4 regions of the Mesorhizobium sp. WSM4822 genome follow, and region 3 is predicted to be linked to each of the others. Evidence: predicted binding sites of a transcription regulator. Region 3 holds the regulator's gene; each other region holds the start of a gene.
What was found. Region 3 encodes PhoB, which activates phosphate uptake and scavenging genes when phosphate is short. Its sites were predicted from a motif close to TGTCATNNANCTGTCAT; they were not measured.
Positions count from the first base shown of each region.

Region 1: AC0L3E_RS13795 (esterase-like activity of phytase family protein) is a predicted target of PhoB. The motif match lies at 2,157-2,173, and genes of this name have one in related genera.
Region 2: AC0L3E_RS14020 (BtaA family protein) is a predicted target of PhoB. The motif match lies at 2,940-2,956, and genes of this name have one in related genera.
Region 4: AC0L3E_RS16285 (putative 2-aminoethylphosphonate ABC transporter substrate-binding protein) is a predicted target of PhoB. The motif match lies at 2,219-2,235, and genes of this name have one in related genera.

Region 1 is NZ_JBVVQM010000005.1:140,428-145,322, reverse strand. It holds partial or broken gene AC0L3E_RS13800 (L,D-transpeptidase) at 1-471, shown strand, start outside; gene AC0L3E_RS13795 (esterase-like activity of phytase family protein) at 557-2,041, opposite strand; gene AC0L3E_RS13790 (GcvT family protein) at 2,286-4,697, shown strand; gene AC0L3E_RS13785 (trimethylamine methyltransferase family protein) at 4,710-4,895, shown strand, end outside.
Region 2 is NZ_JBVVQM010000005.1:189,184-194,078, forward strand. It holds gene AC0L3E_RS14010 (hydantoinase B/oxoprolinase family protein) at 1-2,573, shown strand, start outside; gene AC0L3E_RS14015 (hypothetical protein) at 2,648-2,842, shown strand; gene AC0L3E_RS14020 (BtaA family protein) at 2,966-4,264, shown strand; gene AC0L3E_RS14025 (class I SAM-dependent methyltransferase) at 4,261-4,895, shown strand, end outside.
Region 3 is NZ_JBVVQM010000003.1:38,152-43,046, forward strand. It holds gene xylF (D-xylose ABC transporter substrate-binding protein) at 1-511, opposite strand, end outside; gene AC0L3E_RS08185 (ROK family protein) at 782-2,029, shown strand; gene phoB (phosphate regulon transcriptional regulator PhoB) at 2,046-2,735, opposite strand; gene phoU (phosphate signaling complex protein PhoU) at 2,752-3,459, opposite strand; gene pstB (phosphate ABC transporter ATP-binding protein PstB) at 3,486-4,310, opposite strand; gene pstA (phosphate ABC transporter permease PstA) at 4,328-4,895, opposite strand, start outside.
Region 4 is NZ_JBVVQM010000006.1:234,321-239,215, forward strand. It holds gene phnY (phosphonoacetaldehyde dehydrogenase) at 1-576, shown strand, start outside; gene pbfA ((R)-1-hydroxy-2-aminoethylphosphonate ammonia-lyase) at 649-2,007, shown strand; gene AC0L3E_RS16285 (putative 2-aminoethylphosphonate ABC transporter substrate-binding protein) at 2,408-3,433, shown strand; gene AC0L3E_RS16290 (putative 2-aminoethylphosphonate ABC transporter ATP-binding protein) at 3,556-4,689, shown strand; gene AC0L3E_RS16295 (putative 2-aminoethylphosphonate ABC transporter permease subunit) at 4,673-4,895, shown strand, end outside.

The sequences.
Region 1 (4,895 bases), on a different contig from region 3:
CTGGTGCGCGACGGCGGCACAGCTATTCGCTATGGCGTCAGCCTTGGCAAAGCCGGTTTCGGATGGACCGGCAGCGCCGTGGTCCAGGCGAGGAAGAAGTGGCCGGTCTGGACGCCGCCGCCGGAGATGATCCAGCGCCGGCCGGAACTGGCGAAATACAAGGACGGCATGCCGCCCGGCCCGCAGAGCCCGTTGGGCGCCCGCGCGCTGTATCTGTTCCGCGACGGCAAGGACACGATGTACCGGCTGCACGGCACGCCGGAGTGGGATTCCATCGGTAAGAACGCTTCGTCGGGCTGCGTGCGCTTCATGAACCAGGACATCATCGACCTCTACAGCCGCGTCAACGGCCCCGCTCAGGTCTTCGTGCGTCCCAACCTGTTGGCCGCCGGCAAGATCATGGCCGTGTCGAGCAGAACCGCCGAGCCGATAGATGCGGGCGTCCCGAAGGACGCGGAGTTCTTGAAGTAAGCCTTCTCAATCAATCTGCCTGGAAAAACACCAGCAATAGTGCTCCGGGCGGACGCGCCAAGCGCGCCCGTCCGTGCAGTGGTCGTTACTTCTTGGCTAGACCCGGCAGCGTGACCTGATAGACCAGGAACATGGTGTCGACATTGGCGCCGTCTTCGGCCTTGTAGGGCGCGCCGACCTGAAAACCGTCCTGGGCGAGGAAGTCGTTGTCGTTGGCGACGAACAGGAAGTAGTCGTCGGGCAGCTTCGCATCGAGCACGCTGACCACCGACATCGCCTCCCACTTCTCGGAAAGGTTGTCCTGGTCGTTGGGCGCGCCATTGTGCAGGCCGAAGCGGCCGAGCTCGGCACTGTCGTTGATGTCGATGAATGGCGTCAGCTTGGCCGGTGTCACCGATGGGTCGACGATGCCCTTGGGGGCGACCGGCTTGTCAGCGGCGTCGAAGGCGCCGCCGGCGATGTCGGTCGCGGTGGATAGGTCGACGACGTTGACCTGGCGATAGAGCGAGGCATCGCCCTTCAGGCCCTGGCCGTTGCCGCTGTCGCGCGCCAGCATCAGGAAGGTCTTGTCGGAGAGCGCCACGATCTCACTCTGCGCGGCGACCTTGGTCTTGCCCTTGGCATCCCTAAACACCGGCAGCGGCACGACATATTCGTGCGCCAATTTGAGGTGGGCGAGGTCGGACGCGTCATAGACCAGCGCCCTGGTGTTCTGGCGGGTCGAGCCGGAATCGCCGCCGTCCTGCCTGGCCGCCGACTGCAGCACGGCGATCAGGAACTTGCCGTCGGGCGTCATCGCCATGCCTTCGAGGCCTTGATTGTTCTGGCGGCCGGTGTCGGGATCCTTCGGATCGGGCTCGGCGGCACCGGGTCCCGGATTGTCCGAGGCGAAGTTCGGCGTGCCGTGGCGCATCGGCACCAGCGCAGCCGGTGGCTGGGTTGCCGACAGCAGATGCCCGTCGGCGGAAAACCGATAGATGTTCGGGCCGTATTCGTCGGAGATGAACATCGAACCATCGGGCAGCCGCACGATCGCCTCGTTGTCGAGCGCCAGCTTGCCATTGTCGGCTTGCGGCAGGATCGGCATGTCGCCGCTTGCCGCGCGCACGCCGTTGAGCGGATCGAGGCCTGTGGCATCAGCCCCCTTGTCGTCGGTGAGAAGCATGGTGTCGGCGAGCGTTGCCTTGACGCCGGTCTGCTGCTGGCCGGCAGCAGGTGCCGCACCTGGTGCCACCGGGGTAAACTCGATGGCGACGGTGTTGAGGCGCGGCCGGTAGTCGGTGGTGCCGACGACATTGTAGCCGCGATCCGGCAGCAGCCAGAGCGAACCTTTGTAGCCGGCGGCCTCATGCGTCCAGCCTGATGTGTCGATCGACATGCCCGAGCCCGAACCAAACGTCTCGCCGAACTTGTCGCGCTGAGCGGCCGGGATGCGGCCGACGCCGACCAGCCCTTTGTTGACAAAGCTCGTGCCGCCGACGGTCGCGGTGCTGTCGGCGAGCGCCGGCGTCAAGGCGGTGAACAAGGCCAGCGCGACGCCGAGCGACGCGGTTCGATATAGGTGTTTCATGGATAATCCTCTTTGTGACGGATGTGCCGGAGCGGCCGCGGGACGAAAAACTGAAAGAGGTGCGACATCGATGATGCCGCGCAAGCCTCCCCGAAACGCGGTCTACGGCGCGAACATGATGCTTGCGTGACAGCGCGCAGTGCATGCCGGCGGTCGACGAAAAACGATGCGCGCGGGCGGCACTAGACACTTATGTCCAGTGCATATATGCTCCAGCCTTCGGACTAACCGTGGAGGGGAAGCCTTGAAGTCGCACTACCGCGCAGTCGTCATCGGGGGTGGCGTGGTCGGGGCCTCCGTCCTTTATCATCTGACGCGATTTGGCTGGAGCGATGTGGCGCTGATCGAGCGCGCCGAACTGACGGCCGGTTCGACCTGGCACGCGGCGGCAGGCTTCCATGCGCTCAACGCCGACCCCAACGTGGCGGCGCTGCAGGACTACACCATCAATCTCTACCGCGAGATCGAGGCCGAATCCGGCTGGGATATCGGCCTGCACATGACCGGCGGCGTCAACATCGCCAGCGATCCCGCGCGCTGGGAGTGGCTGAAATCGGCCTGGGCGGTGTTCCAGTCGGTTGGCATCGAGACCGCGCGCCTTGTCACGCCCGACGAGATCAAGGCGATCTGCCCGATCGTCGACGTCACCGGCGTGCTTGGCGGCCTGCATGATTCCAACGAAGGCCATCTCGACCCGTACGGCACGACGCACGCCTATGCCGGCGCTGCAAAAAAGCGCGGCGCCGACATCATCCTGCGCAACCGGGTGGTCGAGTTGAAGCCGCGCGCCGACGGTCGCTGGGATGTCGTCACGGAGCAGGGCACCATCATCGCCGAGCATGTCGTCAATGCCGGCGGGCTGTGGGCAAAGCAGCTCGGCCGCATGGCCGGCATCGACCTGCCGGTGACGCCGATGGAGCACCATTATTTCATCACCGAAGACATTCCCGAGATCGCAGCACTTGACCGGGAAATCGGCATCGCGGTCGATCTCGACGGCTTCTCCTACCTGCGGCAGGAGCGCAAGGGCGTGCTGCTTGGCGTCTATGAGCAGAACCCGAAGCACTGGAACATGGATGGCGCGCCGTGGGACTACGGCATCGAGCTGATCCCGGAAGACATCGGTCGCATCAGCCCCGAACTCGCCAAGGCGCATGAGCGCTTTCCTTGCCTGGCGACGGCCGGCATCCGCAAATGGATCAACGGCGCCTTCACCTTCACGCCGGACGGCAATCCGATTGTCGGGCCGGTGCGCGGGCTGAGGAACTACTGGGTTGCCTGCGGCGTCATGGCCGGCTTCAGCCAGGGCGGCGGCGTCGGCAAGTCGCTGGCCGAGTGGATGATTTTCGGCGAACCGCAGGCCGACATCTTCGGCATGGACATCGCTCGCTACGGCGCCTTCGCCGCCAACCGGGAATATCTCAGGCAGACGACGCGCCAGTTCTATTCGCGCCGCTTCGTCATGACCTTTCCCAATGAACGGCTGCCCGCCGGCCGGCCGCTGAAACGCCCCGGCGCCTATGACGGCATGACGGCCGCGGGATGCGAATGGACGGCTTCCTGGGGACTGGAAATCCCGGCCTATTTCGCGCCGATGGAATTTGCCGAGAACACGACGCTGCGGCGCTCCAACGCCTTCGACATCGTCGGCGACGAGGCGCTGCAGGTGCGGCGCGCCGCCGGTCTCGTCGATATCTCGGCCTATTCGCGCTATGCGGTGGCGGGGCCAGGTGCGGAAGCCTGGCTCGACCGGCTGCTCGCCTGCAGGCTGCCGAAGCCGGGGCGGGCCGGCCTGGCGCCGATGCTCGGTCGTGACGGACGGCTGAAGGGCGACCTCACCGTCTTCAACTGGGGCGGCGGCAGCTATTGGCTGATGGGCTCCTACTATCTCCGGGAATTCCACATGCGCTGGTTCGAGAGCCATGCGGCTGAAGGCGTCACCGTCGACGACCTCTCCGACACGATGAGCGGCTTCCTGCTGACGGGGCCGAATGCGCGCAAAATACTGGAGCGAACGACGCATCAGGATGTGTCCGGCGCAGCGCTGCCGTTCATGGCCTGCGGCACATTCGACATCGGCATGGTGCAGGCCCGTGTAGCGCGGCTGTCTATATCAGGCGAGCTCGGCTTCGAAATCAGTTGCCCCGTGACCATGCATGCCACTCTGCGCGAAACGCTGCTGGCGGCGGGCGAGGATCTCGGCCTTGCCGAAATCGGCTATTACGCGCTCAATGCACTGCGGCTGGAGAAGAGCTTTGGCATCTGGTCGCGCGAATTCACGCAAGGCTACACGCCGGGCCAGACCGGTCTCGACCGCTTCATCGCTTTCGGCAAGAGCGGCTTCATCGGCCGCGAAGCAGCGTTGAAGCAGCGGGAGGCCGGCAGCGGCCAATGCCTGGTGACGCTGGAAATCGATGCGCTCGACGCCGATGCCGGTGGCTTCGAGCCGGTCTGGCATCAGGGCCGGCGCGTCGGCTTCGTCACCTCGGGCGGTTACGGTTATACGGTCGGCAAGAGCCTGGCGCTGGCGCTGGTCGACCGCGATTTCGCAGGCGAGGGCACCGCGCTCTCCGTGCATGTCGTGGGTGAGGAACGGCCGGCGCGTGTCGTCGCGGCCTCGCCCTACGATCCCGAGGGCAAGGCAATGCGGCAATGAGGAGGATTTCCGATGGTCGATGACGCGGCACGGGACGGCAGGCGCGAACGCCGGCGTGGACGCACGGGCGAGGCCGGCAGCGAAAGCAGCCGCCGTCCCAACTACCATTCGCTGAAGAACCCGTTCCTGCCGCAGCCGATCTTTTCGGACGATCAAGTGGCCGCGATTCACGACACGGCGCTGCGGGTGCTGGAAGAG
Region 2 (4,895 bases), on a different contig from region 3:
CGCTCGACGTCGAGACGGTGCGAGCAAAATTTGCGGCACTCGCCGCCGAAATCGGCGATGGGCGGTCGCCCGAGACTGTCGCCGAAGGGTTCGTCACCATCGCCGTGGAGAACATGGCCAATGCCATCAAGAAGATCTCTGTGCAGCGCGGCTACGACGTCACCGAGTATCTCCTGAACTGCTTCGGTGGTGCCGGCGGCCAGCACGCTTGCCTGGTCGCCGACGCGCTCGGCATGGAGGCGGTGCTGATCCATCCCTTCTCTGGCCTGCTGTCGGCCTATGGCATCGGTCTATCCTCGGTCTTTGCCTCGCGCCAGCAGGCGCTGCTGAAACCGCTTGCCGAAGAGTCCAGAACGGAGATCGGCAACCTCATTGCCATTTTGAGAAAAGCCGTTGTCGCCGAACTCGCGGCGCAAGGCATCGGCGAGGATACGGTCGCCACGAAGCCGGTGCTGCACATTCGCTATGACGGCACCGACACGACACTCCCGGTGAATTTCGAGGCGGATTCGATTTTCCAAGCCAGGCGCGATTTTGAAATCGCCCACAAGGCGCAGTTCGGTTTCGTCTATGACGACAAGCCGATGATCGTCGAGACCGTCGGTGTCGAAGGCACCGACACCGGCGGCACCGGGCGCGACGAAACTGAATCGCGAACCGAAGACCTTGCCGTAAGCCCTTCGCAAACCCGCGAAATCTTCACCGAGGGAGAGTGGCGCACTTCACCCATCTTCCGCCGCGAAGCGCTGAAGCCGGGAAACAGGGTTGCCGGACCTGCCTTGATTATCGAGCCGAACCAGACGATCGTCATCGAGCCGGGCTGGCTGGCCGAAATCACCGCCAGGAACCATGTGCTCCTGCGCCGTGTCGAGAAAAAGCGCCGGCAGGCAGCGCTCGGCACGGAGGCCGATCCGGTCATGCTGGAGGTCTTCAACAACCTCTTCATGTCGATCGCCGAGCAGATGGGCGTGACGCTGCAGAACACCGCCTATTCCGTCAACATCAAGGAAAGGCTGGATTTTTCCTGCGCCGTCTTCGATCGCCATGGCGCGCTGGTCGCCAATGCGCCGCACATGCCGGTGCATCTGGGCTCGATGGACCGCTCGGTCGAAACCATCATCCGGCTGAATTCCGGCGACATCCACCCCGGCGACGTCTTTGCCCTCAACGCGCCCTACAACGGCGGCACGCATCTGCCCGACATCACCGTGGTGACGCCGGTGTTTTCCCTCCCCCTCGAGGGGAGGGTGGCCGCGCAGCGGCCGGGTGGGGTCCTCTCAGAAGGCACCGCAAGAGCGTCGAACCCGGTCGATCCGACCCCCTCCGGCGGCTTCGCCGCCACCTCCCCCTCGAGTGGGGAGGAAATCCTGTTCTGGGCCGCCTCGCGCGGCCATCATGCCGATATCGGCGGCACGGCACCCGGCTCGATGACGCCGCTCGCCACCACGGTCGACGAGGAAGGCGTGCTGTTCGACAATTTCCGCATCGTCGACCGCGGAAAATTCCGCGAGAAGGAGCTGGAAACGCTGCTCACCGACCACCGCTATCCAGCCCGCAATCCGCACCAGAACATCGCCGACCTCAAGGCGCAGATCGCCGCCAACGAAAAGGGCGTCGCGGAACTGCGCAAGATGGTCGCGCATTTCGGCCTCGATGTCGTCGAGGCCTATATGGGCCATGTCCAGGACAATGCGGCCGAAAGCGTGCGCCGCGTGCTGGAGCGGCTGCCCGACAGTTCGCAGTACGAATACCCGACCGACACCGGCCAAATCATCAAGGTGAAGATCACGGTCGACCGGCAAAAGCGCGAGGCGACCGTCGACTTCACCGGCACCTCGCCGGTGATGAAGAACAATTTCAACGCGCCGGAACCCGTCGCCCGCGCCGCCGTGCTCTATGCCTTCCGCGTCATGGTCGAGGACATGATCCCGATGAATGCCGGGTGCCTGCGGCCCATCAACATCATCATTCCCGACGGCTGCATGCTGAAACCCGCCTACCCCGCCGCCGTCGTCGCCGGCAATGTCGAGACCTCGCAGCACGTCACCAACGCGCTGTTCGGCGCCATGGGCGCCATGGCCAACGCGCAAGGCACGATGAACAACCTGACCTTCGGCAACAAGACCTACCAATATTACGAGACGATCTGCTCCGGCTCGCCGGCCGGCCAGATGAATTCCGGCCGCGGCTTTGCCGGCACCTCCGGTGTCCACACCCACATGACCAATTCGCGCCTCACCGATCCCGAAGTGCTGGAGCTGCGCTTTCCCGTTCTGCTCGAGGATTTCCACATTCGGGAAGGATCCGGCGGCAAAGGCAAATGGAGCGCCGGCGACGGCACCAGGCGCACCATCCGCTTCCTCGAAAAGATGGAATGCGCGATCCTGTCCTCGCATCGCAACCGGCCGCCGCAAGGGCTGGATGGGGGCGGCGATGGCGAGGTCGGCTCGACCAAAGTCCGCCGCAAGGACGGCACAATCGACGTGCTGAAAGCCTGCGACCAGACCGTGCTGCAGGCCGGCGACGCCGTCATCCTGACGACGCCGACACCGGGGGGATTCGGGCGGCGGTGAAGGATGCTTGCCGGGCGCGGACATGGCGAGCCAGAGGCAGGCGCATGTCCGCAACATTCTGAGGAGAAGTCGCCATGTCCATCGTGAAGAACATTCCTGCCTACCCGAGCAAGACCTTCAACGACGGCTATCTTGAGGGATACCAGTCACTCAAGCCCGGGATCGTCCCGTCAATGCCATCCTACAGCAAGGTGCCGATCGGCCTCACTCCGTATCAATGGGGCTTCACACTTGGAGAGGATGACGCGCGCGCAACTGGTTTGCGGTAAGAGGCGTGTTCGTGGCGGTCTCATGGGCTTCGACAGCGCAAGTTGGTGCCGGATGCGGAGGTATCAACTGATTTTACGCGCTACCGTTGTAAGGAGGCGTCAACAGGCTGTCACCGGCCTGTCATGACCCTGGGCTACCCGCTTGCGGCAAAGCAAATGGGGAATCATCTTGCCATGACGGACGTTTCCGCAGATCTGGTTTTTCGCCGCGGCAAGGAAGTTGGAAAGGCCGTCTACCAGAACCGCCCGCTGTCGAAGGCCGGCATTTCGGAGCGGTTGTTCGCCTTCCTGTTCTCCGGCCTCGTCTATCCGCAGATCTGGGAAGACCCCGAGGTCGACATGGAGGCGATGCAGCTTGGCCAGGGCCACCGCGTCGTCACCATCGCCTCCGGCGGCTGCAACATTCTGGCTTACCTCACCCGCTCGCCGGCCCGGGTCGACGCCGTCGACCTCAACACCGCGCACATCGCGCTGAACCGCATGAAGCTGGAGGCGGTGCGCCATTTGCCATCGCAGGGCGACCTGTTCCGCTTCTTCGGCGCCGCCGACACCAGCCACAATTCGAAAGCGTATGATCGTTTCATCGCGCCGCATCTCGATCCTGTCAGCCGTCACTACTGGGAGCGCCGCAACTGGCGCGGCATCAGGCGCATCACTGTGTTCGACCGCAATTTCTACCAGACCGGCCTGCTCGGCCTGTTCATCGCCATGGGCCACCGCACGGGAAAATTCTTCGGCGTCGACCCTGCCGGCATCATGCAGGCCAAGAACATCGGCGAGCAGCGCCGCTTCTTCAACGAGGAGCTGGCGCCGGTCTTCGACAAGAAGCTTTTGAAATGGGCGACATCGCGCAAGGCTTCGCTGTTCGGCCTCGGCATCCCGCCGGCGCAGTACGATTCGCTGATCACTTCTGGCGACGGCACCATGGCCAGCGTGCTGAAAGCCCGGCTGGAAAAGCTCGCTTGCGATTTTCCGCTGGAGAACAACTACTTCGCCTGGCAGGCCTTCGCCCGGCGCTATCCGAACCCCGGCGAGGCCGCCCTGCCCGCCTATCTCGAAAAACAGAATTACGAGACCATCCGCGGCAATGTCGACCGCGTCGCCATCCACCACGCCAATCTGATCGAGTTCCTCGCCGGCAAGGATGCAGGCTCCGTCGACTGCTTCGTCCTGCTCGACGCGCAGGACTGGATGACCGACGGCCAGCTCAACGCGCTGTGGGCGGAAATCACCCGCACCGCCTCAGTCGGCGCCCGCGTCATCTTCCGCACCGCCGCCGAACCCAGCCTGTTGCCGGGCCGTGTCTCCAGCTCGCTGCTTGACCAGTGGGATTATCAGGACCAGGCTTCGCGCGAATTTTCGGCCCGCGATCGCTCGGCCATCTATGGCGGCTTCCATCTCTACGTGAAGTGCGCCGCATGAGCACCAGCGAGTTGCCGGCCAGCCCCGAATTCAAGGCCAACCATGCCGAACTGATGGACGGCGTCTACCGCTGGCAGCGCCACATCTACGACCTGACACGCAAATACTATCTTCTCGGCCGCGACCGGCTGATCGCGGGGCTCGATGTGCCCGCCGGCGGTACCGTGCTGGAACTCGGCTGCGGCACCGGCCGCAACATCATCCTGGCCGCGCGTCGCTATCCCGACGCGCGTTTCTTCGGCCTCGACATTTCGGCCGAGATGCTGGAGACGGCCAGCGCGGCGATTGCCCGCGAGGGCCTGCTCGATCGTGTCACGCTTGCCCAGGGCGACGCCACGGCATTCGATGCCAGGGCGCTGTTCGGACGCAATAGCTTCGACCGTGTCTTCGTGTCCTATTCACTGTCGATGATCCCCGGCTGGGAAAAAACTGTGTCGGCAGCGCTTGCCGCCCTGTCGCCGAACGGTTCGCTGCACATCATCGATTTCGGCCAGCAGGAAGGCCTGCCCGGCTGGTTCCGGACCTTGCTGCGCGGCTGGCTGAAAAAATTCCACGTCGCGCCGCGTGAATCGTTGCGCGAAGTGCTGGAATCGGAATCTCGGCGAACCAGCGCAAGCTTCCGTTTCCGCAC
Region 3 (4,895 bases):
CTTCCATCGAGCCCGAGAACAGGAAGTCGGCATTGGGATCGGCACCGGAGCCCTTGATGAAGACGTAGTTGCCTTCCGGCTTGACCTTGAACACTTCGCGGGCCTGCATGCGGCCGACTTCCTTGTTGTCGAAGGTCAGATAGAAGACGTCCTTGTTCTCGATCAGCCGGTCATAGCCGACGACCGGAATGCCCTCGTCCAGCGCCTTCTGCACCGCCGGGCCGATGGCCGACGCATCCTGCGCCAGGATGATCAGTGAATTGGCGCCCTGCGAGATCAGGCTTTCGACATCGGTAAGCTGCTTGCCGGGATTGGACTGCGCATCGGCGGAGATGTACTTGTCGCCGGCGGCCTCGATCGCCGTCTTCATGGCGGCCTCGTCGGTCTTCCAGCGTTCTTCCTGGAAGTTGGACCACGAAACGCCGACAACCTTGTCCTTCGCCTGCGCGACAGACGCGAGCGTCAGCGACATGGCGGCACCCGCCAGGATGGCGGCCGTGAATCTTTTCATATTATCCTCCCTGCGCCGCGTATGGCGCGACCAAACTGACCCGAGGGCCGGCACAGAGGCTCTATTTTTTCGAGCCTCGAAAAAATACTGGGCCAACGCCCGAACGCTGTCAACATCGATTCTGATGGATTTTGATGTCATTTCGAGTTTTTTTCGAGTCTCGGAATAAATAAATGACACGGCCTGCAGCTTCTGCCAGTATTTACCGGCGTCACCGACAGCGTTCCAGGGGCAGGAGGAACCGCGGCGACCGGGAGGATATGAAAGAACATGTCGGTCGGAATCCGCCACGACGATCTGCGCCGCCGCAACCGCGCCATGGTGATCGCGGCAGTGCGCCGCGCCGGACAGCCGTCGCGAACCGAGATTGCCGCGACCACAAGCCTCAGCCATTCGACCATCTCGGCGATTTCATCCGACCTGATCGTCGAAGGCATCCTGACCGAAAGCAAGCCGAGCGAGGCCGGCTCGCTCAAACGCGGCCGGCCGCAGGTCGGCCTCAGTCTCAATCCGGAAGCGGCCGCGGTAATGACCGTGGTGCTGTCGCTGAACTTCCTCTCCGTCGCCGTCATCGACTATGCCGGCCAGGTAATATCCGAGGAGCAGCGCCGGCTGGACACGCTGACGATGTCGCGCGAGTCGCTGATCGGGGAATGCACGGCCATCGTGCGGCGCCGCCTGGCAGATCCCGACCTGGACGTGCGCAGCATCGCCCGCATCGCGCTGGCCATCCAGGGCATCACCGACACCCGTGCCCGCGCCATGCTGTGGTCGCCGATCACGCCGCACACCGACATCGCCTTCGCCGACATATTCGAAGACGAGTTCGGCATCCCTGCCATAATGGAGAACGACTGCAACATGATGGCGGTGGCGCTGCGCTGGCGCGACCCCGATCGTTACCGCGACGATTTCATCGCTATCCTTTTGTCGCATGGCATCGGCATGGGACTGGTGCTGAAGGGCGAATTGTTCACCGGCACCCATTCTTCGGGCGGCGAATTCGGCCACATGATCCATCGGCCGAACGGCGCGCTATGTCGCTGCGGACGGCGCGGCTGCGTCGAAGCCTATGCGGGCAATTACGCCATCTGGCGCAACGCCAGGCAGATGGGCGAGGATGCAGAACCCGTTGCCGATGTCAGCGACGCCGACATGCGCGCCCTGGCTGCCGCGGCCCGCGAAGGTGACGGACCCGAACGGGAAGCCTATCGCAAGGCCGGCGAAGCGCTCGGCTACGGCCTCGGCAGCCTGTTCGCGCTGATCGATCCGGCGCCGGTCGCCATGGTCGGTGTCAGCGCCGCCGCCTTCGACCTGATCGAGCCGGCATTGCGGCAAGCGATTGCCCAGACCGCCGGCGGCCAGCATTCCAAATCGATTTCTTTCGACACCGAGCCGAACGAACTGCCGCTGATCCGCGAAGGCTGCGCCATGCGGGCGCTGATCTTCGTCGATCAGGAGATTTTTGCGCCGGGCGTGCAGGCGAGATCCGGTTTCGGCGGCAAGAACGTGGCGTGAGTTCAAACGAGGGAGTTCAGTCCTCTCGGATGGCGTATCCGGCCCCACGGATCGTGCGGATGACATCAGGCATACGGCCATTGTTGACCGCCTTGCGCAGCCGGCCGACATGCACGTCGACCGTGCGCTCATCGATGTAGATCGTCTCGCCCCAGACATTGTCGAGCAGTTGGCTGCGCGAGAACACGCGGCCTGGATGGCGCATCATGAATTCGAGCAGGCGGAATTCCGTCGGCCCAAGCCGGATCTCGCTCTTCTTGCGATAGACACGGTGCGACTCGCGATCGAGCACGATATCGCCGACCTTGAGCACGCTGGACAGCACTTCCGGCTTGGCCCGGCGCAGCAGCGCCTTGACCCTGGCCATGAACTCCGGCGTCGAGAAGGGCTTGACCAGATAGTCGTCGGCGCCGGTCGACAGGCCGCGCACGCGGTCGCTTTCCTCGCCTCGCGCGGTCAGCATGATGATCGGCAGCCGCTCGGTCTCGGGACGCATTCGCAGGCGCCGGCAGAGTTCGATGCCCGAAACCGCAGGCACCATCCAGTCGAGCACCAGAAGATCGGGAACGTTCTCCTGCAGCCGGATTTCGGCCTCATCGCCGCGCGTCACCACCTCGACCTGGTAACCTTCGGATTCAAGATTGTAGCGGAGCAGCACGCCTAGCGGCTCCTCATCCTCCACCACCATGATGCGTGGTGCGATCATCGGCTGGTCACCCCTGTTATGCCGCTGGCGCGGACATTGCCGTCTCGTCCTGCTTCGGACGATTGGCTGGCAGCTGCGTGCCGGTCAAAACATAGTAGGCATTTTCGGCGATGTTGGTCACGTGGTCGCCGATCCGCTCGAGGTTCTTGGCGCAAAACAACAGGTGCGTGCACGCCGTGATGTTGCGGGGATCTTCCATCATGTAGGTCAGCAGCTCGCGGAACACCGAGGTGTATTTGACGTCGATGCGTTCATCATTGTTTCTGAGCGTGGCAAGCGCTGCCGCGTCAGCGGCGGCATACTCGTCGACGACCCCCTGCACCTGGATCAGCACCAGCTGCGCCATCGCGTCGATCGAATGCGAAAGATCGTGCGGCGTGACGCTCAGCCCGACAGTGCCGACGCGCTTGGCGATGTTCTTGGCAAGGTCGCCGATGCGCTCGAGGTCGCCGGCCATGCGGATCGAACCGACCACCGCACGCAGATCGTTGGCCATTGGCTGGCGCTTGGCGATCAGCGTGATGGCGCGATCGTCCAGCTCGCGCTGGCGGGCATCCATGATGGCATCGTCGGAAACCACGCGCTGCGCCAGCGCATTGTCCGAATTGAGCAAAGCCTTGGTCGAGCCACTGACCATCGAGCGGGCGAGATCGCCCATGTCGCGGATCAGCTGGCTGATCTGCTCCAGATCCTCATCGAAAGATGCAACGGTATGTTCACCCATGATCTTCGTCCCTCATATGCCTGAGCTCAGCCGAACCGGCCGGTGATGTAGTCCTGGGTGCGTTTGTCGTCGGGGGTGGTGAACATCTTGTCGGTGGCGCCCTCCTCGACCAGATAGCCTAGATGGAACATCGCGGTGCGCTGCGACACGCGCGCTGCCTGCTGCATCGAATGGGTGACGATGACGATCGTATAGTTCTGGCGCAGTTCGTCGATCAGTTCCTCGACGCGAGCAGTGGCGATCGGGTCGAGCGCCGAACACGGTTCGTCCATCAGGATCACCTCGGGTGACACGGCGATGGCGCGTGCAATGCACAGACGCTGCTGCTGGCCACCGGAAAGACCCGTGCCAGGTTCCTGCAAACGGTCCTTCACCTCGTTCCAGATTGCCGCCTTCTTCAGGCTCGACTCGACGATCTGATCCATGTCGGCCTTGCGCTTGGCCAATCCGTGGATGCGCGGGCCATAGGCGACGTTCTCGTAGATCGACTTGGGGAACGGATTGGGTTTCTGGAACACCATGCCGACGCGCGCCCTGAGTTCGACGACATCGATGTTCTTGTCGTAGATGTCTTCTTCGTCGAGCGTTATCTTGCCGGTTACCCGCGCGGAATCGATGGTGTCGTTCATGCGGTTGAGGCAGCGCAGGAAGGTCGACTTGCCGCAGCCGGAAGGGCCGATCAGCGCCGTCACCTGATTCAGGCGGACGTCGAGATTGACATCGAACAGCGCCTGCTTCTCGCCATAGAACACGCCGACCTTGTCGCCGCGCATTTTGATCACTTCGTTCGACTTGGCGTTCATCTTATCGCCCACTGCGTTTTCAAGGGACTGTTCGGTCATGATGTTCATACCAAAATGCCTTTTTTCTACCAGCGCCGCTCGAACCGACGCCGAAGCACGATCGCGGTGATGTTCATGGCCATGAGGAAGACGAGCAGGATGATGATCGCGCCCGACATGCGCTCGACGAAGGCGCGCTCGGCCTCGTTCGCCCACATATAGATCTGCACCGGCAGCGCGGTGGCCGGATCGAAAGGCGTCGTCGGTGGATCGGCGACGAAGGCGACCATGCCGATTAGCAGCAGGGGCGCGGTTTCACCGAGCGCACGCGCTAGACCGATGATGGTGCCGGTGAGGATGCCGGGTGCGGCAAGCGGCAGGATGTGCTGGAACACCATCTGCATCTTGGAGGCGCCAAGACCGAGAGCCGCCGAGCGGATCGACGGCGGCACCGCGGCAAGTGCAGCGCGCGTCGCGATGATGATCGTCGGCAGCGTCATCAGTGTCAGCACCAGGCCGCCGACGAAAGCGGCGGAGCGCGGCATGCCCAGGAAATTGATGAACACCGCGAGGCCGAGCAAGCCGAAGACGATTGACGGCACCGCTGCCAGATTGTTGATGTTGACCTCGATAAGGTCGGTGAAACGGTTCTTC
Region 4 (4,895 bases), on a different contig from region 3:
AAGCGCATCCTGGTTCAGGAAAGCGTCGCCGACCGCTTCGTGCCGCTGGTGCTGGAGCGGGCGAAAAAAATCCGCTTCGGCGATCCGATGGACCGCTCGACCGACCTTGGCACCGTCGTGCACGAGAAGGCGGCGGCGCTGTTCGAAGCCCGCGTCCACATGGCCGCCGAGCAGGGCGCCGAAATCCTCTACAATCCGGGTCGTCAGGGCGCGTTGCTGCCGCCGATCGTCGTCGATCGCGTTCCTCACACATCCGAATTGGTGATGGAGGAGACGTTCGGCCCGATCATCCCGATCGTTCGCGCGCCTGACGACGATGATGCGCTGATCGCACTGTCCAACTCGACCGCCTTCGGCCTGTCGTCGGGCGTCTGCACCAACTCTTTTCCGCGCATGCAGAAATACATCGCCGGCCTTCAGGTCGGCACCGTCAACATCTGGGAAGTGCCGGGCTATCGCATCGAGATGTCGCCCTTCGGCGGCATCAAGGATTCGGGCAATGGTTACAAGGAAGGCGTCATCGAGGCGATGAAGAGCTACACCAATGTGAAGACATTTTCGCTGCCCTGGTCCTGACCGGGCGGCATTGACGGATAAGACAACCGAGGGAGCGTTCGCCGCTCCCTCATTCGCGTTTCGGAGACCATGATGGCCGCGATCAAAGAGCTTGTGCACACCGAAGGCGATTCCAACACCACAGCGGCTCGCGGCCGATGGGATGCCGGGCAGGACGATCCGCGGATCCGCGGCTTGCTCGATCGCGACGCGGCTGCCTTTATGCACCAGAGTCTGTCCAGCCCCTGCCTTTCGACCATCGCGAAGGCGCAAGGCATCTGGATCGAGGACACCGCTGGCCGCCGCTTCATGGATTTCCACGGCAACAGCGTGCATCACCTCGGCTACGGCCATCCAAGGCTGGTCACGGCGATCAAAAAGCAGCTCGATGAGCTCTGCTTTGCGCCGCGCCGCTTTACCTGCGAGCCCGCCGTCGAGCTGGCGGAGAAGCTGGCGGCATTGGCGCCCGGCGATCTCGGCAAGGTGCTGTTCACCACCGGTGGTTCGGATGCCATCGAGGTCGCGCTGAAGATCGCCCGCGCCGCGACCGGCCGCTTCAAGACGGTGTCGTTCTGGGATGCGTTCCACGGGGCCGGCTTCGGCGCTGCAAGCGTCGGCGGCGAGGCGACCTTCCGCTCGCACATATCAGGCCCGATGATGACCGGCACCGAGCACGTCGCACCTTGGGACGGCTATCGCTGTCCCTATGGCCACGATTCCCTCGAAACCTCGGGGCTCGCTTGCGCCAACATGATCGCCTATGTGCTCGGCCGCGAACAGGACGTGGCGGCGGTCGTCGCAGAACCGATGCGGGCGACGCCCAACCCGCCGCCGCCCGGTTTCTGGAAGCGGGTTCGCGAAGCCTGCGACCGGCACGGCACGCTGCTGATCTTCGACGAGATCCCGACCGGGCTGGGCAAGACGGGAAAATTCTTCGCCCACGAGCATGATGATGTGACGCCCGACATCGTCGTCCTCGGCAAGTCGCTCGGCGGCGGCATCCTGCCGATCGCCGCCGTCATCGCGCGCCGCGACCTCGACGTCACCGGTGGCTTCGCGATCGGCCACTACACCCACGAGAAGAACCCGGTGACGACCCGCGCCGCACTGACGACGATCGACATCATCCTGGAGGAAGGATTGGTCGAACGCGCGGCCGAACTTGGCCGGCACATGCTGGAGCGTATGCAGCACCTGATGGCGCGCTCGCCCCATGTCGGCGACGTCAGGGGCAGGGGACTGATGGTCGGCGTCGAGCTCGTCGAGGATCGCGATACGCGCGAGCCGGCGCGCGATCTCGCCGAACGCGTCTTCTATGCTTGCCTGGGGCAGGGGCTGAGCTTCAAGGTCAGCCAGGGCAATGTGCTGACGCTGTCGCCGCCGCTGGTCATTTCGAAAGCTGATCTCGATCGTGCGCTCGACATCCTCGAGACCGCCGTGCTGGCGGCCTGACCATGAAGGCCGTGCGCACCGACCGCGAGCTCGAATGCCCCGAAATCGACGCGGGCTTGCGGGCGAGGGGGGGCGATCTGGTGGTGACTGTCCGCTCGTCCGACCCGCGTTTGCGGGCACAGACAACGGGCGTTTCGTTCGGCTGACCATAACCGTCTCCGTTGCCAATCGTGGGCTTTCGCAAGCGCGAAATAGCGGCCGCAACAGGCATGCGACAGTTCCATGACGACTATCAGTAGAAGTTTGTCTGTCATAAAATAAATAGATTTTACTTATCGATCACCAATCCCCAGAGTTGACCCAACGACGACATCCACAAGCGCTACAGGGCCGCAATGTCCACCGGCGCGATCGTCACAGTGCATCGCAGAATGTGCCAACAATCAAAGGGGAACTGAGCATGAAATCGCGCAACGCAACTATCGCAATGGCCTTCGCCGCGGCATTGATGTCATCCGCCGCCTTTGCCGAAACCTCCGAACTGACAGTCTATACCGCCATTGAAGCCGAAGATCTCGCCCGCTACGCCGAGACTTTCACAAAGAGCCATCCCGACATCAAACTGAACTTTGTCCGCGACTCCACGGGTGTCGTTACCGCCAAGCTGTTGGCCGAAAAGGACAATCCGCAGGCCGACGTTGTCTGGGGCCTTGCCGCTACATCGCTTCTGGTGCTGAAGACCGAAGGCATGCTTGAGCCCTACGCGCCAAAAGGCGTCGAATTGCTCAAGCCGAAGTTTGTCGACAAGGACACGCCACCGGCCTGGGTTGGCATGGACGCCTGGGCGGCTTCGATCTGCTTCAACACCGTGGAGGGCAAAAAGCTTGGCCTCGCCGAGCCGACCAGCTGGAAAGATCTTACCAAGCCGGAATACAAGGGTCACATCGTGATGCCGAACCCGGCCTCGTCCGGCACCGGCTTCCTCGATGTATCGAGCTGGCTGCAGTTGTTCGGCGAGAAGGATGGTTGGGCCTATATGGATGCCCTGCATCAGAATATTGATGCCTACACGCATTCTGGTTCGAAGCCGTGCAAAATGGCCGCCGCCGGTGAAACCGTAATCGGCATCTCGTTCGAGTTCCGCGCCGCGAAATCGAAGAAGGAGGGCGCTCCCCTCGATATCGTCATCCCGTCCGAAGGCATCGGCTGGGACATGGAGGCATCCGCGATCGTTGCGGGAACGAAAAATCTCGAAGCCGCCAAAACGCTGCTCGACTGGTCGATCAGCAAGGAGGCCAACGAGATGTACAATGTAGGTTATGCGGTTCTGGCTATGCCGAATGTCGCCAAGCCGGTCGAATTCCTGCCCGCAGATATCGAGTCCAAGATGATCGACAATGACTTCGAGTGGGCGGCCAACCACCGCAAGGCCATTCTCGACGAGTGGACGAAGCGCTACGACGCCAAGTCTGAGCCCAAGAGCTAGACGCAGAGCATTTCGACAGGGCGCCGTCAGAGCGGCGCCCTTCTCGTAACTCTTCCCGGATGGTCAAAATGAGACACGAACCCGTCGCTGATCTATCGGCAACGCTGGCCGAGGTGCATCCCATGACCGCTGCCGGCAACACGGCTTACCTGCGGATCGAACATCTCTGGAAGGCCTTCGGCGAGTTCCATGCGCTGAAGGACATCTCGCTCGACATCAACGAAGGCGAATTCATCTGCTTTCTCGGCCCTTCGGGTTGCGGCAAGACCACGCTGCTGCGCGCCGTCGCCGGCCTCGACCTGCAGACCAGAGGCGTCGTCCGCCAGGGGGGCAGGGATATCTCAACGCTGCCGCCGTCAAAACGCGACTACGGCATCGTGTTTCAGTCCTACGCGCTGTTTCCCAATCTGACGATTGAAAGGAACATCGCCTTTGGCCTGGAAAACACCAAACGGCCGCGCGCCGAGATCGATGCCCGCGTCAAGGAATTGCTCATGCTGGTCGGCTTGCCCGATCAGGCGAAGAAATACCCAGCGCAGCTTTCCGGCGGGCAGCAGCAGCGCATCGCGCTCGCTCGGGCCATCGCCACCTCGCCCGGCCTGCTTCTGCTCGACGAGCCGCTGTCGGCGCTCGACGCCAAGGTGCGCGTGCACTTGCGCCACGAGATCAAGGGGCTGCAGCGCAAGCTCGGCGTCACCACGATCATGGTTACGCACGACCAGGAAGAAGCATTGTCGTTGGCCGACCGCATTGTAGTCATGAACCATGGCGTCATCGAGCAGGTCGGCAGCCCGACTGAAATCTATCGCCATCCCAGGACGCTGTTCGTCGCCGATTTCATCGGCGAGACCAACAAGTTCGATGCGACGGTAGGAGCAGATTCGGTAGGCTTCGGGACGAAGGCTTTCAGATGCGCGCCGCACAGCTTTGCGAACGGCGAAGCAGTCGTCGCCGCCATTCGACCGGAAGACGTGATTCCACACGGGCCGGGTTCGCGCTCGCCTGGAGCACCCGATGTGGTGAAGACTTCGGAAAACCTGATCGAAGTGACCGTCGGTGAAATGGAATTCCTGGGTTCGTTCTGGCGCACCCGGCTGCGCGGCGGAGAGCTTGGAGACGAGATTCTGATCGCCGATTTCTCGGTCAACGCCACGCGGCGTCTCGGCCTCGCCGAAGGCGGAGCGCTAACGGTGGAACTGCCCGCCGACCGACTGCTTGTCTTCCCGCAAGGAGAGCGCCATGGCGGCGGCAACTGATATCCTGATGCCGTCCGGTCGGGCGCTCCGACAGTCGCTCGACAAGGACGAGTTGATCAAGCGCGGCCTGCTGGTCGTCATCTCGTTCTATCTGGTCCTGTCGCTGGCAGCCCCGCTCTACGTGATGCTGTCGAAATCGTTCTCGACCTACAGCATCGATCTTGGCGCGTTCGAATTCCAGGTCAGCGACAAGCTCGGCAATTTCG